DNA from 3 places in the Paenibacillus sp. HJGM_3 genome. Region 1 is predicted to be linked to each of the others. Evidence: riboswitches for the same ligand, from Rfam matches in the RefSeq annotation. Region 1 holds a riboswitch; each other region holds the start of a gene.
The links. Region 1 has a riboswitch for cyclic di-GMP ahead of ACI5FR_RS24015 (hypothetical protein). Riboswitches for the same ligand answer to the same signal wherever they lie in the genome.
Positions count from the first base shown of each region.

Region 2: another riboswitch for cyclic di-GMP. It lies ahead of ACI5FR_RS32755 (HD-GYP domain-containing protein); the one in region 1 lies ahead of ACI5FR_RS24015 (hypothetical protein).
Region 3: another riboswitch for cyclic di-GMP. It lies ahead of ACI5FR_RS19330 (hypothetical protein); the one in region 1 lies ahead of ACI5FR_RS24015 (hypothetical protein).

Region 1 is NZ_JBJGED010000024.1:109,174-117,394, reverse strand. It holds gene ACI5FR_RS24050 (DUF4352 domain-containing protein) at 1-515, shown strand, start outside; gene ACI5FR_RS24045 (hypothetical protein) at 632-829, shown strand; gene ACI5FR_RS24040 (YolD-like family protein) at 1,085-1,384, shown strand; gene ACI5FR_RS24035 (helix-turn-helix transcriptional regulator) at 1,455-1,661, shown strand; gene ACI5FR_RS24030 (hypothetical protein) at 1,741-1,911, shown strand; gene ACI5FR_RS24025 (DUF7667 family protein) at 1,902-2,162, shown strand; cyclic di-GMP riboswitch class I at 2,278-2,367, shown strand; gene ACI5FR_RS24020 (helix-turn-helix transcriptional regulator) at 2,457-2,672, opposite strand; gene ACI5FR_RS24015 (hypothetical protein) at 2,754-3,041, shown strand; gene rsmD (16S rRNA (guanine(966)-N(2))-methyltransferase RsmD) at 3,318-3,911, shown strand; gene coaD (pantetheine-phosphate adenylyltransferase) at 3,898-4,407, shown strand; gene ACI5FR_RS24000 (nucleoside recognition domain-containing protein) at 4,400-5,704, opposite strand; gene ACI5FR_RS23995 (YlbL family protein) at 5,812-6,969, shown strand; gene ACI5FR_RS23990 (YceD family protein) at 7,068-7,577, shown strand; gene rpmF (50S ribosomal protein L32) at 7,601-7,774, shown strand; gene fapR (transcription factor FapR) at 7,984-8,221, shown strand, end outside.
Region 2 is NZ_JBJGED010000048.1:32,480-40,700, forward strand. It holds gene ACI5FR_RS32735 (sulfurtransferase TusA family protein) at 1-76, shown strand, start outside; gene ACI5FR_RS32740 (YeeE/YedE family protein) at 95-1,207, shown strand; gene ACI5FR_RS32745 (NHL repeat-containing protein) at 1,267-3,756, opposite strand; gene ACI5FR_RS32750 (extracellular solute-binding protein) at 4,023-5,474, shown strand; cyclic di-GMP riboswitch class I at 5,573-5,659, shown strand; gene ACI5FR_RS32755 (HD-GYP domain-containing protein) at 5,765-6,802, shown strand; gene ACI5FR_RS32760 (MFS transporter) at 6,792-7,949, opposite strand; gene ACI5FR_RS32765 (spore germination protein) at 8,153-8,221, shown strand, end outside.
Region 3 is NZ_JBJGED010000017.1:138,952-147,172, reverse strand. It holds gene melA (alpha-glucosidase/alpha-galactosidase) at 1-1,509, shown strand, start outside; gene ACI5FR_RS19335 (S1C family serine protease) at 1,683-4,208, shown strand; cyclic di-GMP riboswitch class II at 4,255-4,338, shown strand; gene ACI5FR_RS19330 (hypothetical protein) at 4,390-6,540, shown strand; gene ACI5FR_RS19325 (PhoX family protein) at 6,700-8,221, shown strand, end outside.

The DNA.
Region 1 (8,221 bases):
GTTATGACGCCGCGACTGAAACCGTACTACTCGGCGAGACTCCATCCGCAAAAGGATCGTCACGACAGAACCCCGCAGTTAAGGGGGATACGATATTATTTGCTCAGAAGAACTTCATGGACGATATCGAAGGGACTGTGAAGCTACAAGAAGTTGTTCGCGGTGATCAGGCGTGGAAAACGATCCAAGCAGCGAATAAATTCAATTCCGCACCTAAAGAGGGTAATGAGTATATCCTCGCAAAAGTGGAGATTAAAATAACCAAAAATGCGAAGCAGGATGCAGCAGTCGACATTAACCCTACTCTATTCGAAGCTATTTCAGCAGACGGCAAAAAATACGATAATTTTATATCGGTGGTCGTCCCTGATCCCAGCATCGATACGGATCTTTATGTAGGAGCGATCCACTCAGGATGGATCGCATTTGAAGTGAGTAAGACTGATACCGCTCCTCTGATGGCTGTTACCCGGAATTACGATGGGACGGGCGGCGCCTGGTTTAAATTGCAATAATCGACTCCCCGCTAGCTTCGGCCGGCGGGGCTTTTTTTTTATTATCACTATTGAATGGGAATATATGTTCGCCTTATAATGGGAATATACGTTCCCATTTTTCGGAGGTGTTCGCAGTGGAAAAGTATGTAGGCCGTATTGTGGAGATCATATACCAGGACCGGGGAGGCAATCTCTCTCAGCGCCGGATCAGGGTGGAGAGCGTCAAGGATGACAAGGTCAAAGCATTCTGCTACACGGCCGGCGCGCCGCGTATCTTTACCACTACGAACATTCTCGCCGCGATGCCGGCAGCTCGGGGGGCTGCTGGATGATCCCCGATTCAGATCGGAAGCAGGCTCGAATCCTTTGGAACTTGACCCATGGGGCGTGGGCACCGCCCGACTTTTCGCGGCTCTGCCGGATGACCGGGAGAACAGAGGCGCAGATCCGGGAGAGCATGAAGCTTCTTCTTAGGGAGCAATGGATTGAAGTCCGCCCGGGACAACTCAGGGTATTACGAACAGAAGAGGGATGGCGATGAGATGGGCAAGAAACTTGAAAATAACGGATTATGGGAGTCGTCGCGAATGATGCTACCACAGCACAAGGAACAATCGCTCAGACAAGCGCAGGAGTGGAAAAAGCGGAAGCGACCCACGATAGACGCGCAGGAGCAGGAGCGCATCCTCCAGGAGATCGGCCAGGCGCTCCAGGGGAAGACAACGGTCACACTGACCTTGTTCGAAGAATACGAGGATCGAGTAATATCCGGCGTCCCGGTCAGCTACAGCCAGCACCGCAAAACGCTCAGGATGGAGATTGAGGGCGAGCCGGAATGGATCCACTTTGACGACATTATCAGCGCGGCCGGTCCAGACTACTACTGACAAAAGCTCCTATAATTCATCGGAGGAATCGACAAGCATTTGTGTCGAAGTCTCTGGTGAGGTGATTGGGATGATAAAGAACAGACTCAAGGAGTTACGCCACGATTATAGAATGAATCAGGTCGAGTTCGCAGAATTTTTGGGACTAGCCCAGCAACAGTATAACCGTTATGAAAATCAAAAATCACAGCCAGACCTTGAAAGGGCCTTATTGATAAGCGAAAAACTCAACAGGCCAGTAAACGAGATATTCTACATTGAAAATACAATTGTATAGGTTTATTTTACTACCGGACAGGCAACTTATTGAAATCGCTGCATACATTGTACTATCAACCGAAAAGGAGATGGTCAGTATGCAGAAACAAACCGTTTATCGCATTCGCTATACGATCGACGGCCGCGTCAAAGCGGTACACGCCACAGAGGAATCGGCACCCGACCCGGAGAAGGAAACCCTTGCCGCTTGGTACGTCATCGTGCTCGGGGCGTTGGCGATCATGGGGTGGTGTTCACTGTGGGCATAACCGACTCCCCGATCATCCAGCGGATCGCGCAGCTCCGTGCCGCTCAAAAGAGGGGCGGCCTCGATCCGGTCCAAACCAAGGAGATGGACCTTTGCCTCGACTGGATCGAAAACCAGTGTTGGACGCAAGCGCTGCTTTGCAATTTTTCTTTGATGGCATCGATGACGAACGACATGGATTGGCAGCACGAGATATGCCATGATATCGATTCAGGAACAAGAAAAAAGCCGGGCCACTTGGGCACCGACTAAGAACATGCGATATATACTATGTGAATTATCAGAAAATAATGCTAATTTGCTATTGATTAAATGGGCAGACAGTCCTATCATAATCTTACATCACGTGACATATCTTGCAAATTCATTCCGAAAATGGCAAAACCGATGAAAGTCGGCGACGCAAAGCTATAGGGGCTAAACGGGGGTCATGACCGCACGCCAGCCAGCTGCCGAAGATGAGGTGATTACAATGAGGAGTTTTGCTTAAGGCATACCTTAAGGCTCAATCCAAGGAGGAGCATTAAAATGCCCACTACCGTTTGCCTAGTCGGGTTCATATATCCACTCTGCGAGATCATCCATATAACAGTCGAAAAAATCAGCAGTCATTTTCATCTGCACCACCGTAAGTTTCTCTTTGTTATTACACACCTGAGAAATAAATGCTTCGGAAACTTTTAGATGGCGAGCAAGATCGACTTGTTTCTTCCCGGTCTTTTTGAACCATTCAGGCAAACGGCTCCTCATCCGAAGAGCCATTCTACACCTCTTATTTTGTTGTCATGAAGAAGTATACACCCAAAGGCTTTATTCGTTCAAGATGAGGAGGGCCCAAACCGAATGATGATGGAATGGCTTGAACCTAAAATTAAGGATCGGATCGATCATGCCGTCGATAACTGTTGCGATGATCACCGAGTTAAGGACCTATATAATGAATACATGAGAGTTCTGCATGAGAAATGTCCGGAGCTGGTTATTGATTTAGAGTACCTTTTCAATGCATCTTTTCGCCTTGGAGCAGACTTGGCCTATCGAAACGGATTTCGAGATGGAATTGAATTAGGAATGGATGTCTCGAGAAAATTTGCTCCCAATCTGCACCCAACAAACAACCGGACAAAATAAGCAATAAAAAGAACCCGCAGAGCATAAGGCTTTGCGGGATTAATTTTTTGGTACCTGCTTGCGCAGGTACCTCATGGGAGAGGAGAAACCGGACGAAGAGCTTATGGGGAAACGTAAGTCTTCTCCGCGGTTGTCTACGACACTTTCATGTCGATAGCTTCATTGTTACCCGATTGGAGACGTTTATACATGCGGGTTGCAAAATTTTGTGAACCGTTCGAAGAATATGGTACGATAGCTTCATGAATTTGGGACCAAGGGTGAGGGACAACTATCGTGAGAGTCATTTCGGGCACGGCAAAGGGCAGGGCGCTCAAGGCGGTCCCCGGCACGGGAACGCGGCCTACGACGGATAAAGTGAAGGAAGCGATCTTCAGCATGATCGGCCCGTACTTCGACGGAGGGCAGGCGCTCGATCTGTACGCGGGAACGGGCGGCCTGGGCATCGAAGCGCTGAGCCGGGGGATGGACCGCGCGGTATTCGTCGATGGGGACAAGCGGGCTCTGGACGTCGTGCAGCACAATTTGCAAGCCACCCGCCTGGAGGAACAGGCGGAGGTGTACCGCAACGACGCGCAGCGGGCATTGAAGGCGCTGGCGAAGCGGGATGTTCGGTTCCGCCTCGTCTTCCTCGACCCGCCCTACAAGCTGCGGACGATCGAGACGATCGTGCAGTCGCTTCAGTCGCTCGCCTTGCTGGAACCGAACGCAACGATCGTAGTCGAGCATGAGACGGATTATGCCGTCGAGGAGCGGATCGGGCGAGCGTCTTGTATCCGGCGGGTGCAGTACGGCGACACTATGGTATCGATCTATTCGGTAAATACAATCGAAGAAGACGAGGAGGAGATGACGGATGAGCAAGCCTAAGCATGAATATACGGTGGCGATCTGTCCGGGCAGCTTCGATCCGGTTACGTTCGGTCACTTGGATATTATTAGCCGCGCGGCGGACATCTTCGACAAAGTAATCGTCACCGTGGCGACGAACAGCTCCAAGCAGCCGCTGTTCACCGTAGATGAACGCAAGCAGCTGCTGGCCGACGTCACGAGCCGCTGGCCGAACGTGGTGATTGACAGCTTCAGCGGGTTGCTGATCAACTATGCAGCCGCACGAGGCGCGAATGTGATCGTCAAGGGCCTGCGGGCCGTATCCGATTTCGAATACGAATTGCAGATGGCGTCCGCCAACCATAAGCTGAACGAGAAGATCGAGACGTTCTTCATGATGACGAATCCGAAGTTTTCTTATCTCAGCTCGAGCATCGTGAAGGAGATTGCCCGCTACAACGGCCCGATCGCCGACCTGGTGCCGGATGCGGTGGCGGAGGCGCTGCTGCGCAAATTCAGCGCCCCCTCTACATAACTCGCCGGCGGCTGCGGCTTCCCCAAAAGCCTATGAACGCCGACAGTAGCCCCAGGGCCACGACCGTGATCAGGAGCACCTCCATGCGGGAGGTCACCGATTGCCAAGCCGCGATCATGTCCGTAGGCGAGAACCGCGACTCTGCCGCGGCTGCACCGCCCCCGTATGGCAAAAAGCTCGGCGCGACGCTCGGAATGAGGGAAGTGAGCGGCTTCCAGAGCGCGAACGTGAGCCCGAAGGCCAAGCCGCCGTGAAGCAGGCGCTGTACAAAGAAAGGCATGTAGCGCATGTCGGTATGGCGCACGAGCGCCTGCACTTGCAAATGCTGGGAGATGCCGCTCCAGCCGAGGGCGAAGCCGATGAGCGCCGCCTTCCACTCCAGCGAGGACGCGGCCAAGTTCAGCTGGCTGAAGGCGAACGTGCCGAGGTGCTGCTCCAGCAGGCCGGGCATCCAGTCCGGCGCCTCTGCGCTCGGATAGCCGAGCGCGTGCAGGACGGCGAACAGCACGCCGTTGACGTGGGGCGTGATGAGCGACAGCTGCAGGACGTGCAGCAGCACCGAGAACATGATGATGCACCCGCCGATGATCATAAGCGCCTGGATCGAGTTGGCGACGGCGTCGCCCAGCAGCTTCCCGAAGCCGCGGCCGTCCTTCAGCCTGGCATCGTGCATTTCGTGCACGAAGCGGACCCAGATCGATCGGGGGGGCCGCTTCGGCAAGGCGGCCTTGCCGAGCAGCCCGCGGCGCGGGGGCCGGCTGCCGGGGCTGCGGCGCAAGCCCATGAGGACGGCGGCGATGAGCGCCGCGATATAATGGACGACGGCGATCAGCACGCCGATCTCCGGCCGATGCAGGAAGCCGGCACCGATGACGCCCGTCATGAGGTACGGGCTGCTCAGGTGCGACAGCGCGAGCAGCCGCTCGCCCTGCTCGCGGGTGACGGCGCCGTCGAGCCGCAGCTGTCCGGTCGCCTGAGCGCCGGCCGGGCCGCCGGCGACGCTGCCTAGGGCGAGCGCCCAGCCGCTCGCCCCGGGCAAGCGGAATAAGAGCCGCATCAGCGGATCGAGCAGCACGCCGGCTCCGCTAAGGAAGCCGATGCCGCCGAGCAGCTCGGAGAGGATCAGAAACGGCAATAACGTCGGGAACACGAGGGTCCACCAAAGCGTTAATCCTTTCATGGACGATTGAAACGCCCGATCGGGAAACAATAAGATGCAGATCACGAATGAAGCGGTTAGAACCGCGAGCAGCACCGTATAGGGACGGCTTCGCGGATTCAACAGGCCGCGCGGCATAAGGCCATCTCCTCTATAAGAACAGGGTGGTACAAGTGTACGCGACGAGCCGGGCGTTTAGACCAAGCCTCCGGCCGTTCGCGGCATCGAAACAGGAGCGTGAGCACATGAGCGAAGACAGCCATGACGATCAAATCTACAGGTCACCGGTGCACGTACGGCGCAATCAGGGGCTTCGCCGATTCTTGCTATCTTTTGGCATCACGTTCGCGGTGCTGTACTTGGTCTATTTCGTCCAAGTTCCGTATTACATCTACCAGCCGGGAACGGCCGAGAGCATCAAACCGATGGTGCAGGTGACGAAGCCCGACCCGATCGAGAACGGGACGTTCATGCTAACGACCGTCAGCCTCATTCCGAAGGCGAACGTTCTCAGCTTCCTGCTCGCCCAATGGGACGAGAACGCGGAAGTCCAGCGCAAACGGGACGTGCTGAAGGGGCAGAGCGAGCAGCAGTACATGCAGCATCAGGAAATCGTCATGCTGGAGTCGCAGAGCAACGCGATTCAGGCCGCCTACAAAAAGGCGAACGTCCCGTATCAGTTGAAAAGCGTGGGCGCGTACGTAGCCGAGACGAGAAAAGGGTTGCCCGCCGCGGAAGTGCTGAAGCCCGGAGACATGATCATTCGCATAGACGGAAAGCCTATTGAAGGCATCAAGGAGCTTCAGGCGGCGCTCGCAGACAAGAAGGTGGGCGACACTGTGGAGGTCGGGATCAAACGCGATGCGGATGAGCTCAGCTACTCGATCGTCCTGGCTGACGTATCGGCCGCGACGCCAGGGGCGGCGCCCACGGCGAGTCCGGGCGGCGCAGGGCCGAAAGCCGGCATCGGCGTGACGACGGCCGACATGCGGGCCGTCGTGCCGGAGCAGGCGGACAAGAAGGTGCAAATTCAGGCCGGTGAGATCGGCGGGCCATCGGCCGGCTTGATGTTTGCGCTCGAGATCTACAACCAGTTGACGCCCGGAGATTTGTCCAAAGGGTATCGCATCGCGGGCACGGGCACGATCGATCCGACGGGCAATGTCTGCTCCATCGGCGGGATCCAGCACAAGATCGTAGCCGCCGATCGGGAAGGCGTGGACGTGTTCTTCGCGCCGATGGACCGCAAGGCCGGCGAATGCGGACTCGGAGTCGACGTGGCGAACGCGAGCGACGCCTTGCAAAAAGCGAAGAGCATCGATTCGCGGATGAAAGTCATTTCTGTCGGGACGATCGGCGACGCCTTGAACTATTTGGCGACGCTTCCTGTGAAACCCTCTTGACAACCCGCGTTGCGAATTGCTCGAAAAGACAAGCTAAAGGTTGACAAAACACGACCGTCCTCGATATAATAATTTTTGTTTGTTTGGAGTGAGCGTATATGATTCTTAATGTCCGTGATTTGCGAGCGAAGCACAATCGAGTGGAGATAACGGAGTCCGTCGAGTTGCCGTCTCTGGCGCAGGGCCGCAGGGATATCGTCCGGGTAGAGCCGCTGCGAGCGACGCTTCATGCCGCTGCCGCTTCGGAACTCGTGGAAGTGGCGGGAACGTTAACAGTGCCTGTCGAATTTGTCTGCTCACGCTGCTTGACGCAATACTGCCAATCGCTGACGCTGCCGTTCCGGGAGATGTTCGCGTTAGAGGCGGATCAAGTGGATGAGGACGATGAGCATATGCACCTCACGGTCGAAGACCGGGTGGATTTGATGCCTTACATCGAGGAAACGGCGCAATTGGGCCTTCCCTATGTGCCGCTTTGCGAGGAGGATTGCAAGGGGCTCGACCCGGAGACGGGCGACAACCTGAACATTCATCCGGCGAAGCCGGCCGCGGACCGGATCGATCCCCGTCTGGAAGTGCTCGCCCAATTGCTTAAGAAGAATGAGTAGATTCGTTGAAGGAGGTGGGAATAATGGCAGTTCCTTTTAGAAAAATTTCCAAAACCCGCCGCGATAAGCGTCGTACGCACTTCAAGCTCGTAGTGCCGGGCATGGTCAAATGCGACAACTGCGGTGAATACAAGCTGTCTCACCGGGTATGCAAAGTTTGCGGTACTTACAAGGGCAGAGAGATCGTTAAACAATAAGACCTTTCGCGAGAAGGCGCTTCGTCCTGGATGAGGCGCTTTTTTGTTTGTCTTTTGCCGAGGAATTTTATATACTTATTTAGGACCAGGTAACAAAAGCTGATTCTACATAATCGGTTCCGGCCAAGCGTATTTATTTTATATCGTCAAGCGTTTCTCAGAAACGCACATCGTAAGGATAAGCTAAGGGGGTGGCTGCCATCGAACGGATGCCGAAGCGTCAACGCCAGCAGCAGCTGGCTCGAGAAATCGAAGACAATCCTTTCGTCACCGACGAGGAGCTGACCCGCAAGTTCAAGGTGAGCATACAGACGATCCGTCTCGATCGGCTGGAGCTCGGCATTCCGGAGCTGCGCGAACGCATGAAGCTGATGGCGGAACGATCCTACGACCAAGTGCAATCGATGCCGCTGCATGAAGTGATCGGAGACATCATCGATCTTCAGC
Region 2 (8,221 bases), on a different contig from region 1:
AATGAACAAGTACGGGGAATTCCTCGGCGTAGCGAAGAAAAACGGCAATTATCATATTTTCATCCGGAAAGCGTAAAGGCAGGTCACCGCTATCATGGCTTACACATGGGACGTCTTCTTATTAGCAGCCGGGTTCGGCTTCGCCTATGGATTTCTGTTGCAAAAGGCGGACTTCTGCTTCGTCGCCTCGATCCGCGACTGGATCAGCGTCCGCGATACACGCATTCTGAACGGCGTCATCGTGCTCATCGCCACCTCGCTGCTGGGCTGGGGGCTTGTGCTCGCATTCGGGCTGCGCGAGATCTCCGACTTATGGGTCGTCCCGCTCGGCGGGGCGAACCTGCTCGGCGGCCTGCTGTTCGGCATCGGCATGACGATCGCCGGCGGCTGCGGCTCCGGGACCCTGTACCGCTGCGGCATGGGGTACGTACAGTTCTGGCTCGTGCTGCTGTGCGCGATTATCGGCAATCTGCTGTTCGCGTTCCTCTACGATCCGTGGGGACGCCAAGTGCTTGATCCGCTCACGGTCGTGGACGGCGGCTACACGCTATATAACTGGCCGCTGCCGGTGTGGGTGCTGCCCGTCGTCATCGTCGCGATCATCGTCGGCATCGCGATCTATCGCTTCGGCTGGGCCTCGTTCTGGAACGGTGTCCGCGAGTCGCTTACCGACTGGGAGCGGAACCCGCTGCGCCAGGGCCACTGGGACATTCGTCTCGTCGCCTTCCTGATCGGGATCGTCGCGATCATCCAGTTCATCTTCATGTCGAACGTCGGCATCACCGGCCCGGAGACGCGCATCGGCGCAACCGCGCTGGCCCTCGTGTTCGGGGACGATCTCGTCACGAACAACACGTACTTGAACGCGCTGTTCGCCGACTTCCCGCGCATCGGGCTCGGCCCCGAGGAGACGCTCGTCATCTTCCTCGTCGTCGGCGCCTTCGCTTCCTCCTGGCTGAGCGGCAGCTTCAAGCTCCGCTGGCCGCGCAAGTCCCGCCTGCCGTACGCTATCGGCGGCGGCCTGCTGATGGGCGTCGCGTCCCGGATCGCGCCGGGCTGCAACATCGCCAACATCATCACCGGGGTTGGCGGGCTGTCGATGAGCAGCGTACTCGTGCTGCTCGGCATGGCCGTCGGCGTCTTCATCGGCGTCGCATATATTTTCAAGATGCCGCTCCTGCTGTTCCAGCGCGACGCGGACATGTAGCGGAAGAGCCGCTCGATTCATTCGAGCGGCTCTTTTTTATTTGAGCTTCTGCTGCACAATTAGAAGGCGTACCGCCACAACTCCGTGCCGTTGTGCTTGTAATACAGATTGCCGTATCCGTCCGGAGCGAGCATATCGGCCCCACTCGTCAAAATGTTCGTGACCGCTTTCGTCGAAATGTTGATTTTGAACAAATACGTATTCTTGATTGTGCCGTAGATGTAGTTCGGATCTTTGTCCACGAGCACCAGATCCGCGTCCCGGTACGTGCCGGCCGTGCCGTACGTAACGTCCGTGAATTTCTGCTGGAAGTATTCGAACGTGTTGTTCGCGGGGTTGAACACGAACAAGTAGCCGTCGGCGAAGCCCCACAGCTTCGTTCCGACCACGATCAATTCGGTCACCGCCTTGATCCCCGAGACCGGCAGGCTGTATTCCGTATCGGTGTCGGTCACCGGATCGAACACGAACAACTTCGCGCCCGTCGTCGTCGGCGTCGTGGCATAGCCTCCTCTTACAGTCGTGCCGCCGTAGACTTTGCTGCCGTAGTAGGCGAGAGCGATGACGCTCTGGTCGTTCACGATGCCGACATGCACGCTGGAAGCGCCCGTCGCGAGGTTATACTCCGTCAGAGCGCCGTCCATGGCGCCGGTCTTCGCCGTCGTGCCCATGAACACCTGGCCCCCTCCAAAGGCGATCGCCTTCGGCCGGTCCTGCCCATTGACTCCCGTGGACACGAGCAGCCGCGGATTGCCCGTCGGCCCCGCCACCCAGGGCTGAGTCGGATCATATTCATGCAGATTGCCGCCAGGGTAAGCGCCGATGTACATTTTCCCGTTATAAGCCGCCATCTTGTCGATCTGGGTGATCGGGGAGAACATCGTCTCCTCCGTACCGTCGTTGGCGTCCCCGCGGATCGGCTTATAGACGCCGAGGCCGCCGGTCAAGTAGGCGCTCGTATAGATGCTGCCGTCCGGGGCCGTCGCGATCATGTTGAGCGCGCCCGGGATTTTGGCCGCGCCGCTTACCTGCACGTACCGGTGAGCCCCGTTCTGCGGATTGTATTTCAGAATATACGTCTGGTTGTTATTCGCGGCGATGCCTACGAGCGTCTCGCCGGGGAAGTTCGTCTGATCCGCCAGCGTCACCCAGCCGAACCGCTTCACGCGGCCGTCCACGGCCTTGTGCAGATTTGTGGCCGTCTTCGAAGCGATGTCGTATTCGTATAACTCGCCTTGGCTCGCCCAATACACCTTGCCGCCGCGCTCCGGCGAAACGTTCGAGGTGGACACCGATGCCGCCTCCTGGGTCACGGAGTTGAACGACCCGTCGGGATTCTCGGTCACCTTCAGCACGACCATCGTCCCGCCTATGTTGACGAAGACCCGGTCCCCGGCGTAGTCGATCGATCCGGGCAAGGAAATGCTCGAGTAAGCGGCGGGCAGGATGTTGGTCGTCTCTCCCGTCACGATGTCGAACCGGAGGACCGAGGCGTTCGGGCCGACGCCAAGATAAGCTACGTCATGGGTCGCATCGAACGCCAGCGCGCGCACATACTGCGTTCCGGCGAGGAACGGCTTCGTTCCGATCTGGGCGAAGCCTCCGGTCGGCGTATACTTGAAGAATGCGGCACTGTCGTAGGTGCCGCCGTACACCTTGCCGCTCTCCCCGGCAGTCAGGTCGTAGATGACCGTTTCGCCCGAGGAGGCTTGGCCCAAGTCTGTCATCGTCGTCGTGCCCGGCGTATGCTTGTAGAGATGGCCGTTCGAATAGGCGCCGAAGTAAACGGAGCCGTCCGTGGAGGTCGCCGCTCCCCAGGCGCCGGTCGGATTCGTCGACGCGCCCGGGAACGTAACCGTGGAGAGGACCGATTCCGTATTCGTGTCGATCACTTCCAGCTTGGGCAAGTAGCCTTCGGAGCCGGTAACGGCGGCGAACGCCTTATGCGCGTTCGGTCCGATCCCGAAGGTCGTGCCGTTCGGCCCGGCGTCGTACACTTGGACCCCTAGATTCGTGAAATCCTTCGTCAGCATCACTTCGTCCCAATACGCGGTACCGGTGTTCCCGTTGTTCGAATACAAGAGTACAGCGACCTTGGCGGTGTTCGCCGGAGCGACGAGCTTCGTCTGCACGGTCGTCCATTGTCCGGTCGGGGAAGAGACCGAGGTGAATCCGCCGGTGAGGTACGTGTTCGAGCTATTGTAGTAGCGAATGTACAGATCGGCGCTGCCGCTGGAGACATAGACGTTCGCGTATGCTATGTAGGTCTCCCCTGCCGCCGCGGTCAGACGCGCGCTCTCCATCCCGAACCCAACCGCCGAATCGTTGTCGACGATTTTCAAGCTCTGGCTGCCGACGTCAGCCTGCTCGGTCGAGGCGGATATCGTGCCGTCCGGATCCCCGGCGCCATAGGTCTGCGTCCAGCCTGAGGTGCCGCTCTCGAAGCTATGATTCGTAATCAGCTTGTCTGCGGCAAACGCCGGAACGGCAAACAACAAGATAGTGATAAGGCCAAACACAGGCAAACCGATCCAATTCAATCGTTTCATTCTTCAATCATCCTCCTTCATAATCGGGATTGCTCGTCAATCACTTTCATGTAAGCGCTTAACAATTCGTGATGACTATGTCGCTCGTGATGCCGAAGTTCTCGCCCCACCCCCATTGCTGCATCATCAAATTCGAACATGTCTAATACTAGTATGTTACTAGTATCTGACTAGTTCATGCCAATCATAGCACAGCGGTCTTCCTCCAGCAATTGGAACATGATAAGATGTTAGCACAGCCGTTATTCGGTAAGGAGTGGCACAAGATGGGGATTGGGAAAAGAACGGCATTCGGCGACCTCTACGAGCACTTCAGGCAAGATATCCGGAGGCAAATCCTGGACGGGACGCTTCGACCGGGAGAATTCCTCGTGTCCGAGGTGCGCCTCGCGGAACTATACGGCATCAGCAAAAATCCGGTTCGGCGCGTATTGGCCGAGCTGGAGCGCGACGGACTGATCGAGAAAATCCCGTGTATCGGCAATCGGGTGTGCGAGCGGCCCCAGCCGCTTGAAGCTTCCCGCATACAGCCTCCACGGACTCCCGCACCCGTTGCAACGCTAACCCTAATGGTCTACGAGGTGTGCTATGAGCTGGAAGTGTACAAGCGGGTCATCGCTCTCTTCGAGGAGCTACACCCGAACGTGAAGGTGAAGCTGGACATCGTGCCGAATGCGGTATACACCGAACGGATCATCGAAGCCTTGTCCGGCGGCGATCAAGGCGCGGACCTCATCGTCCTGTCGGATCATCACTACTATCAGCTCGCTCACAGCGGACATACCCGGCAGCTCGAGGAGTTGACGGAAACAGCCTTCCCTGCACTCGGCGAAGTGTACCCTCAGCTGCTGTCCATGTATACGTCGGAGGAGAAGCTCAGGGCGATGCCCCTCACGTTCTCGCCTATCGTGTACTGCTGCAACACCGGAATCATCCCAGACCCCGAGCAGCTTCAGCTGCACGGCTGGTCGGATCTCGCAGAAGCCGCCCGCCGCTACACAATCCCCGATGCGAACGGGCTGCTGCGGCAATACGGACTCGCCTCCACCATCTCGTTCCGGCGCTGGCTCGTCTTCCTCCTGCAGAACGGAGGCTTCGTCAGGGACAAGGACGGGACCCGCCGGATCGACCTGCGGGCCAGCGCGGAGGCGCTGCAGTTTTTTTGCGACCTCGTCCACAACAACCTGCTGACGCCGGATGAGCAAGGCGGGCTGAAGGCCGATCACTTCCTGTTCGAGAACAACCGGGTAGCCATGATGATGTCGAGCTACTATTTTATGAACGACCTGCAGCATTTGTCCGTCCGATGGGACGTGCTGCCCTTCATGCCCGGGAACGTCTCGGGTTCGACGCTGCTCGTCGGCACCGGCATCGCCGTCCCTGCCTCCGGCGGGAACAAGGAGCTCGCTCACAGCCTGATCCGGCTGCTGTCGAGCGCCGAAGCCCAGAGCCAGCTGAAGCTGGGAGTCTGCTCGATCCCCGCTCATCGCAGCGTGGCGGAGAACACCCGCTTGTTCAATCCGGCGATCCATCCCGCTCACTACCACGCCTTCGCCGGGTTCATGGCGGAAGCCGTTCCCCTGATGGAGCTCGGCGTCGACTATGGACAGCTGTACCGGATTACACGAGAGCTGATCTATGTCTGGTCGCGGCTGGAATCGGCACACACCGTCTGGGACCGCATCGGCGAGCGAATCCTGTCTCCGGTCCCGGGTTGATTCCGGCGTCGTCTTTTCGACAAAATCTGTCATATGTCCTGGATTTCTTTCACGAAGTCCTAGTACATCGGACCGAAATCGCGTATAATGCTTCGTAGACCCGATACTGGCAAACTTGCCGAAAGGCAAGGACGCAAAGCTGCAGACCTAATGGCGTACGCGCCGACGGTGGCTGGGCTGCCGAAGGCTGGGAACGCACCATACGCCCTTGTATGCCGTCATCCTTAGCTGATTTGTAGCGGGATGATTTTTTTGCATTTTTAACGGTTGCGAGGAGGAGTCGGTGAATCATGATTTGTACCGAGTATGAGGAATTGGTAGGCAAACGGCTGCTGCATGACATTCAGGATTCCCGCGGGGTCATGCTGATCCCGGTGGATACGGTGCTTAACGCCGCGCATGCGAAGAAGCTGGAGCAATTCAACATTTCTATTTTCGAAATACATGTGGAAGCGCTTCACGACGAAGTAGCCGCGCAGACGGCCGCACCGGATTCCGGCGCCTGGGTGAAACGAACGGAAACGAAGCTGAAGGAAATCGAGGATTTCATCCACAAGAACGGCAAGGTGCCGGTCGAGGACGTGCAGGAGCATGTGCTGCCCGCCATTATGGCGGCGACCCAGCAGCGCAACATCTACAAGCTGTTCGGGGAACTGAAGGCGGAAGGCGACTACCGCTACAATCACAGCATCGGAGTCGCGATGATCGCCGCCACGATCGGGCGGTGGCTCGGACTGGACGCGAACGAGATGAACCTGCTCACGACGGGAGCGAGCCTCTGCGACATCGGCACGGTCAAGCTGCCGAGCGAGCTGGTGCAGAAGAAGGCCGCGCTGCAGCCGCACGAGCACGAGATCTACAAGCAGCACACCGTCATTGGCTACGACCTGCTCATCGAATCGGGGTTTGACCGCCGCATTGCGCTGATCGCGCTACAGCATCACGAGAAGTGCGACGGCAGCGGGTATCCTCGGCAATTGAAGGGCCATGAGATCGATCCGCTGAGCAAAATCGTAGCCCTGGCCGATATGTATCTCGCCATGACGTCCGATCGCCCGCACCGGCCTGCCCTGCCCTTCTATCAGGTGATCCACAACCTCTATGAGGACATCCGGCTCGGACGGCTCGATTCCCACGTCGGCTTGACGTTCCTGAACCGGCTCATGTCGGCGCAGGTCGGCAGTCAAGTCCTGCTCGAGGACGGACGCCGAGGCACGATCATGCTGACGAATCCGAACTATCCGACCCGGCCGCTCATCTCGGTGGGGGATACGTTCCTCGATCTGGCCAAGTCGCCGGACGTGCGAATGAAGGAAATCATTGGCTAGCCTGGCGAAACGCGGCCGATGTACGAACGGACAGCCAGAACCAGATCACGACCGCCGCACACACGCCGGAGTAGATTACGAAGGTCGTCCGGAGCCCCGCGAACGAGGCAAGAATGCCGCCGGCCAAGCTGCCGACGATCGTGGCCATGCCCTGCATGACGATGGCGTTCAGCATTTGTCCGCTCGCCCTAAGCTCCGGAACCACGGAATCGTTTACATACTCCATCAAACTCAGGGTCATCAGAATCACCGTACCGCCATGCAGCACCCACAACAGCAAGATCGTGCCGGGCGATAGGACGTAGGCGAACAGTACCATGCGTACCGCTTGGACGATGCCGGCCACGAGCAATATTTTCGTAATCCCGAACGTGTTGTACAGCTTATCGAAAAAAATCATAAACGGAAACTGGCTGACCGAGCCGATCAACAGGCCGAGTCCGATCAGCCCGGTGCCGATGCCTTGCTCTATGCTATAGATCGCTTGGAAGGAAAAGTAAAAGCTGATCGTCGCTTGAATGAACATGGCGTAGAGGAACATGTGAACGAGCTTCCTGTTCTTAAACAGCACGCGCATATTCAGCTTCTTCCCGTCCCGCTGATGGCCCTTGACTTTCGGTATGAACGGGGTAAGCGCGAGGGTCAGCAGCATCAAGGACGAGTACATAACGAAGATATAGATCAGATCGTACTTAATGATCCACCCGGAAAGAAACGACATCAAGGCGAACCCGACCGAGCCAAACGTACGCACGCTAGAAAATTTGAAGTTGTTCTTGCTCGCGATCTCAAGCGTCACCGTCGTGCTCATCGGGAAAATCGCGCATTGAAACACGGTTATGAGCAATGTGGCGCCGATGAGAATGCCGAAGTGATCGCCCGACAGCGGCACGAGCCAGATGCTGAGCCCGGTGACAAGCGTGCAGATGACCAATACGTTGTTCTTGTACTGGGCCCGGTCCCCGATTAAGCCCCAATACGGCTGGACCAGGATCGCCATCACGGCGGACAGCGTACTGAGCGTCCCGATCTGGGACGTATCGAAGCCGACATCGGTGTAATACAGCCCGATATACGAACCGTAGGCGCCGGCGCTCATGAAGATGAGACAATAATAGATCGAGATGGTGACGAAATTTCGCTTCATGCTTGCCCACTTCCTCGCGCTGGATATGACGCCATAATACCATAGCCCATCCGAATTGGACACCCTCGTAAGCAGGGTGTTCTTGTTATTTTCCCCCGCCTCTTCCGCATCATCTGCCTCTGTGTACCGAGTTTATGGCCGTTCAAAAATGGGCAAACCTGTATGTATCACTACAAGGGTATGACTACAAGGGAGCCTGACTTATGAACGCCCACGCCAACTCCAACGTCCCGCAGGTGCCGCTCGCTTCCTCCCTGCAAACGAATCACGAT
Region 3 (8,221 bases), on a different contig from region 1:
TTCAAGGTGACTTTTATCGGGGCGGGGAGCATTGGATTTACCAGAGGGTTGTTGCGCGATCTGCTGACGGTTCCGGAATTCGGTGGAATCGAGGTGGCGTTCCACGACATTAACGCGCGCAATCTGGAGATGGTGACGGAGCTGTGCCAGCGGGACATCGAGGCGAACGGCCTGTCCATCCGCATTCAAGCGACGACGGACCGGCGCGCTGCGCTGGAGGGGGCGCGGTACATTTTTTGCACGATCAGGGTTGGCGGGCTGGAGGCGTTCTCGACGGACGTGAACATCCCGCTGCGCTACGGGGTGGACCAATGTGTCGGCGATACGCTGTGCGCGGGCGGCATCATGTACGGGCAAAGGGGTATCCCCGAGATGCTGAACATCTGCCGCGATATCCGCGAGATGGCGGAACCGAACGCGCTGCTGCTCAATTACGCCAACCCGATGGCGATGATGACCTGGGCGTGCAATCAATACGGCGGGGTGAATACGGTAGGGCTGTGCCACGGCGTGCAGCACGGGCATAGGCAAATCGCCGACGCGTTCGGCCTGAAGCAGGAAGAGGTCGACATCATCTGCGCCGGCATCAATCATCAGACCTGGTACGTCCAAATTCGGCACCAGGGGGAGGATTTGACCGGGAAGCTGCTGGAAGCGTTCGAGAGCCATCCGGTCTTCAGCCGGACCGAGAAGGTGCGCATCGACATGCTGCGGCGGTTCGGTTACTACAGCACCGAGTCGAACGGGCATCTCAGCGAATACGTGCCGTGGTACCGCAAGCGTCCGGACGAGATTCAGGAGTGGATCGATATGGGCTCGTGGATCAACGGCGAGACCGGCGGGTATCTCCGGGTATGCACGGAGGGCCGGAGCTGGTTCGAGACTGACTTCCCGAACTGGATGAACGACCCGGCATTGGAATACAAGCCGGAGAAGCGGGGGCACGAGCACGGAACTTACATTATTGAAGGTCTGGAGACAGGAAGGGTGTACCGCGGCCACTTCAATGTCGTGAACAACGGCATTATCGCCAATCTGCCGGATGATGCGGTGATCGAAGCGCCTGGCTATGTGGATCGCAATGACATCGCCATGCCGACCGTCGGCGATCTGCCACTCGGGTGCGCGGCGGTCTGCAACGTCAGCATCTCCGTACAGCGGCTCGCGGTCGAGGCGGCGGTGCGGGGCGACGACCGGCTGCTCCGGCAGGCGTTCATGATGGATCCGCTCGTAGGGGCTGTCTGCAACCCGAAAGAAATTTGGCAGATGGTCGACGAGATGCTGGTGGCTCAGGAGGCGTGGCTGCCGCAGTACAAGGAGGCCATCGTCTCCGCGAAGGAGCGGCTGGCGACCGGTCCGCTCGTTCCCACCCGCAATTACGAGGGCGCCGCACGGCTGAGGGTGAAGACGGTGGAGGAGATGCGCGCCGACCGCCAGGCGGCGAACAAAAACGCCGGCGAGTCGGACAAAGGCGAGGACCGCGAGAAGGTGGCCACGCCTGCAGATTAATAGGAAGATCAAGAGCCGTCCGGATTCACATCTCGTGATCCGAACGGTTTTTCTCATACGCTAGCTAGATACAGAATGTATCATTGTGTGAAAATTCACATTGTACTCCTATTGGACCTGTGATAGATTCAGAACGAACAGGATTCATTTTCCAATACGAGAGGAAGTACTACATGAGACGGACAAGCAGGGGCAAGAAGCTAAGCTGGATGTTGATCGTATGCTTATTGGTCGGGTTGTATGCGGGGAATCTATCGGTCTATGCGGCCGGCTCGGATTCCGAGATTCCGAACATTGTGGCGAACGTGTCGCCTAGTGTAGTTGCGATTATAGGCAAGCCTACGGACGGCAAGGATTCGGATCACGATCGGTTCAACCTGGCGCACGGCACCGGCGTGATCGTGAAGTCCAATGGGGTGATCGTCACGAACGCCCATGTCGTCAAATCGATGAAGAACATTGTAGTCGTCACTTCCGACGGCAAGACATACCCGGGCAAAACGACGCATTACGACGAGGAGAGCGATCTGGCGTTGATCAAGATCGACGCGATCGGGCTGTCGGCCGCTGCGTTCGCGGCTCCGAACGATATTAAAGTCGGGGAGACGGTGATGGCGATCGGGACGCCGATCTCGTTCGCGCTCCGCAATTCCGTGACAGTCGGCATCATCAGCGGCATGGATCGGTCCGTGGAGTCCCCCTATCAGCTGCTCCAGACCGATGCGGCGATCAATCCGGGCAACAGCGGCGGCGCGCTCGTCAATATGCAGGGCAAGGTCGTCGGCATCAACTCGCAGAAGTATGTAGACTACTCCGTGGAGAGCCTCGGCTTTGCCATTCCGGTGAATACCGTCCAGTACGTGCTGGAGCATTTCGAGAAGTACGGCAAGGTGATGCGGCCTTATATGGGCTTGGAGCTGGAAGAGAGCTGGGAGGCGGTCGTAGGGCTGCCGGCGAAGGAAGCGCTGAAGGTCGCTTACGTGGATCCGGACTCTCCGGCGGCGCAAGCGGGCATTAAGCAAGGGGACACTATCGTCTCGTTCGATCAAGCCTCGGTCAAGACGATCGTCGAGTACAACGAGCTGATGAAGAAGTATTTGCCGAAGGAAACCCTTCGTGTTACTTTGCATTCCGGCGGGCAGACCGTTGTGCGAAGCGTCGTTCTTGGAGAAGACCCTTCCGCGAGCAAATCTTGGGTGCAAGACTCCGAGGGCGGCTATATCGATGACGATCAAGGCAAGACGAAGATCGGCGACAGCCACTTCGGGTGGTCGATGAAGTATCCGGCCGGATTGATCCAAGCGTTTCAGAGCGATGACGGCAGCCGGGTGACCTTCGGCGATTCCAAAGGGGAGTTCGGCATCTCGATCTCGGTAGAGGAGAAGATCAGCGAGGAGCTGTCCGTCACCGGCCTGCTGCGCAAGCTGGCGATGTCGTCGGACGATACGGTGCTCGAGAAGCGCTACCTGGATCAGGAACCGGTGCCGTACGCCAAAGTAGTGGCGAAGTCGGATGAGGATCAATACTATCAAGCCCGCGCTTACCAAAAGGGCGACAAGGTGTATTACATCGCCTTGATCGTTACGTCGGAAGACAATTACAAAAACAAGGTGAAGCTGAACGCTTACCTAGACTTGTTGGACAGCTTCTCTTTCAGCTTCGACGCGAAGGATGGGGAGCTGAAGGATATTTCGATCTTCCAAGAAGGCGGTACGACCTTCACGAATGAATATGGGTTGTCGTTCGAGCTGCCGTCCGGCTGGGAGGAGAACAAGTACGGCGGAGAGCTGGCATACAGCAACGAGGACGCCGATCAGGATGTTAGCGTACAAGTGACGTCGGCTTCGTCGGGCGATACGCTGGCGGACTGGGTGGCGCGCGAGGAGCTGCAATTCACTGGTCAGTATGCGGAAGAGTACAGACAAACCGGCGAGCTGAAAGATGAGAATGCCGACGGGGTGCCGGTGAAGCAAGTACGCCATTCGTGGCGCATGGGCGGCGATACATGGAATTCGCAGGTGAATCTGTACTTCATTAAGGACAAATACAAATATAAGATCTCCGTGGATTTCAAAAAGGACGACCATGAGCAGGAAGCGGCCGAGTTGATCGACGCGATCGTCAAGTCCATGAAGGTGAGCAAGGACACGATGAACACCAGTCTGGGGTATATCCAGGACGAGGACGAGCTGCTTGATCCTAACGGAACGAATGCATACAAAAATGAAAAGTACCACTATTCGGTTCGGATCCCGGAGCTGTGGTCGACTCCTGGCTCGTATTATAAGGATAGTCCGCGAGCCAACTTCAACTTCACCGGAGGGTCCTTGACCGTGGAGGCCGATGACAAGAGCAGCGTAGAGGATGTTATGAAGAAGCTGGAGCAGGGGCACAAGAAAAGCAACGAGAACGACCCGGAATACACCTATACGATTACGGACGATTCGACGTTCGGCGATGGCGGCAAGAAGATCGCGATCCGGTATAACTTGAAAAAAGCTCCTTACGAGCAGACCGAGTACGTCTTCCGCAGCCACAATATTACGTACACCATTACGCTCAAAATGAACGATGCGGTCGTATACGGAAGCGAATGCGGCACGTGCGGAGGCGGCCGTAGAATCATTTCAGTACGCGGATTAGTTCTTAAGACTTTCGGCCCTGCATATGCATATAATGAATTAGGCCTAAATAACTAAAATAGGTCTAGCGGGAATAGATTCGACATGGTATGATGGAATAAACTTCATATTCGGAGGCAATGAATCGTGTTTTGCATTTGGGCATCTGGGACACAGGGAGCCAGTGATGCAACCGGCCGTGCTTTTTTCCTACTTTGGAAATCGCGGCCTTTTTTTGTGCGAGAAAGGAGTCCCCGTAATGATCGAGAAGACGAATATCAACTGGTCGAATTATCATGTGTCCTCCCCTCAGAACCACATCAAGCTTCAGCCGAAGAAAGGGACCGACCCAGGAACGGCAGCGGGCGCAGCCGGCAGTGCCGCCCTGGATCACACTCTGGTAGCGACTTACCATAAGAGCCGGCATCCCCACGCGGCTGCCGAGTCGGCTGCTTCAGGGGCCGCTTCCAAGAAGCCGGATAAACCGGATAAACCGGATAAACCGGATAAACCGGATAAACCGGATAAACCGGATAAACCCGACTCTGTGACGAATCGTGAGGCCAAGCAAATCTTCAAAACGTGGAAGAGCGGACTTGAGGACGCGAGCTCCCAATACATGGAGCAGATCGTGCAGCAGTTGGACGCCTCTCCGAGGGAACTCGGGGAAGAGGGGCTCGCCGCCCTGCGCAAGCAGCTGAACGATTGGGTGGAGGCCCAATACGACGGTCTCTCGGATCAGCTGCGCAAGTTCGATCGAGATCTCTCGCTCAAATTCCTCACCCGGGCGGATAAGGCGCTCGATTCGATATCAGACGACTTGTGGGTGGATATCCGCTCCGAGGTGGCGGCGCACACGGCGTCGGCCGGGGTAGGGCGTGCGGTCTACCAGCAGTGGAATCAAGGGCTCTCCAGCCCGACCGACCTGCTCACCCGAGTGACGGACCAATTGAACGCAGATCTGGACGGCAACATCACCGACCAGGATTTGCAGCAGTTTGACAAGTGGTTCACCGATTGGATGTCCAGCCAGCAGTCGACTCTGGCGAATCAGCTGCAGAGCATCCCGACCGGGATCCGCGGGACGCTGCTCGAGCAGGCGGGCGATCGGCTGGGAAGCATGCTGGAGACGTACCGCGCCGGTGTTACCGCTGCGATCCATAGCTACTCCGACCTCGTCACGCAGTCGCGACAAGCGTTCAGCCAGTGGGACGATGCGCTCCATACGTCATCCTCGGACCTCCTGACTAGCATTAACGCTACCATCTTCAACGATGCCGACGATATTACCGATACGGAAAAACAAGCGTATGCGAACCAGATAAGCGGTTGGCTGGGAGTGAAGAAGAACCAGGCGTTGGACGCGCTTGCGAGCGCTCCGGCCGGGCTGCGCAGCACGCTGGAGCAGCAGGTGAACGGCAACGTCAGCGGGGTGCAGGCCACCCTGACCCAGTTCGTGAACGATTCGATTCAATTCCGGAATACCGGGGACCAGAATGCGGCCGGGTTCCTGAACGAATGGAAGACCGGCTTGAACCTGGACGCGGACGATTATTTTAAAGAAGTGAAAGCGGCCATCCGGCAAGATCCGGACAAAATATCCGATCAGGAAAAGCAGCTCTACCGGCAGCACTTGCAGCAATGGATCGATGGGGTGAAAGGCGAATTTGCTTCGGGTCTGAGCGATCGGTTAAGCGATACGCTGACCGGCGTGCAGCGGAAGTACAATACGCTGGCCGGCGACACGCTGAACCAGAAACTGGATTCGCTCTGGAGCTCCATTCAGGATCAGATCACGGCGTGGAACAACCGGGTGATCCCAGGACCGGGTAATGGCAATGGTAACGGGAATGGAAACGGCAACGGCAACGGGAACGGCAACGGGAATGGTAATGGTAATGGAAACGGCAATGGTAACGGGAACGGCAACGGTAATGGCAATGGCAATGGCAATGGCAATGGCAATGGGAACGGCCACGGCAATGGAGACTCGTTCGTCCTGGGCTGGAGCAAAAAGCTGAACAACCTGTTCCGGCCGAACTATGATTTCCAGATCGGCTCGGGGGATAACTCGTTCCAGTTCAAGCTGCGGGCCCTTTCGGGCGGTAATCGCAACTCCCTGTTCTACGTCAGTGACGGGAACGGCAACAAGCGTGCAGTCGACATGAAGTTCGGTAGCTCGGAGCTCGAGCAGAAGTTCATGGAATACGCCAAGAAGAACAATGTATTCGGCGCTACATTATCCGTGGAGAAATTTAACTCCCTCCTGGATAAAGTGAAGGACAGCATCAAGCCGCTGGCCGACATTAACCCGGAGCGGCTGAAGCAAATTCTCGCCGACAAGGACGAGACGAAAAAGCTGTACGACACGTTCGACAACCTGCTTGGATTGATCAAATCGATGATTTAAAAGCAGTAAGCATTAGGGCCCCGTCACTCGACGGGGCTTTTTGGCATGGCCAGCGAGAAGACTCGCCTCCTAAATTTACCAAATCTTCATACCCGCTTAACACCAGGTTAAAAGGAGCGGGTTACGCTGGGGACAACCCTATTGAGGAGGTAGTTTCGGATGGATATGAATCGGAGAACGTTTTTGAGTTACATGGGGACAGGGGCGGCGGCGCTGGCGGCCGCATCGGCGGGATTCGGCATGCTCGTCAGCGACAAGGCGGAAGCGGCGGCAGACCATCTGTTCGGGTTCAAGACGAATCGGGTGAGCGGCCATTTCGACCCGATTATGGCATCCTCGGCGGACGAATTGATCATTCCGGCCGGCTTCCAGTACGACGTGGTCGCCGCCTACGGCGACGTGATCAATATGGCGGGGGATACGTTCGGCCATAACGCCGACTTCAACTGCTTCTTCCCGATCGACGGCTCGGCTACGCGCGGGCTCTTGTTCACCAATCATGAAGCGACGAACCTGTTCGTGCTGGGCAAGCAAGAGGGCGGCAAGTGGTCGAAGGAGCAAGTGGGCAAGATGCTGTACAACCAGGGAGCTTCGGTCATCGAGATCTTCCAAGACGAGGAAGGTGTCTGGAAAGTGGACAAGTCCTCTTTGCATGCCCGCCGAATCAACGGCTTCTCCGATTTCGACATCACGGGTCCGGCCCGAGGCGCGGAGGCGACTGCGTATGCGATGAGCGCCCGGGGTACCTTCGCGAACTGCTCCGGCGGCATGACGCTCTGGAACACGGTACTGTCCTGCGAAGAGAACTTCAGCGAGACGGCCGCGGCGGCCGGATTGAATCCGACACACTACGGGTGGGTCATCGAGGTCGATCCGTTCGACGGCAGCTACTTGAAAAAACATACCGCCCTCGGTCGGTTCAATCACGAGAATACGGCGATGGGACTGACGAAGGAAGGACACATTGTCGTCTATGAAGGCGATGACAAGAAGGATGCCTGCATCTACAAGTTTGTGAGCAAGGGCAAGTATGACCCGTTGCTGGGCCGGGACAACGCGAAGCTGCTGGAGGAAGGTACCCTGTATGTCGCCGATTTGAAAAAAGGGACCTGGATCCCGATGACGGCGGAGGCGGTGCAAGCGAAGCTGAAGGACGAGAAATTCAGCTTGCCGGCCTCGTTAAAGGGAACGAAGTCGGACTGGCTGGACAAGTTCAAGGATCAGGGCGGTGTCGTGACGAATTGCCATGAGGCGGCTATGATCCTGGGCGGGACACCGACCGACCGGCCGGAAGACATCGAGATCTCGCCGTTCGACAACACGGTATTCATCTCCCACACGAACAACGACAACCACGGCAACATCCACGGGCACATCACCAGAATTTTCGAAAAGGACGGCGACCTGGGGGCAATAGAATTCGACTTCGAAATTTTCGCCGCCGGCGGACGGCAAAGCGGCTTCAGCTCGCCCGACAACTTGATCTTCGACAGCAACGGCAACCTGTGGATTGTCACCGATATTACGGGAAGCGGGATCGGCAAGGGTGTGTACCGGACCTTCCTGAACAACGGGTTGTTCGTCGTGCCGACGTCCGGACCGAGCAAGGGCAAGGCGCTGCAATTCGCTTCCGCGCCCAAGGATGCCGAGTTGACCGGCCCTTGGTTCACTCCGGATGAGC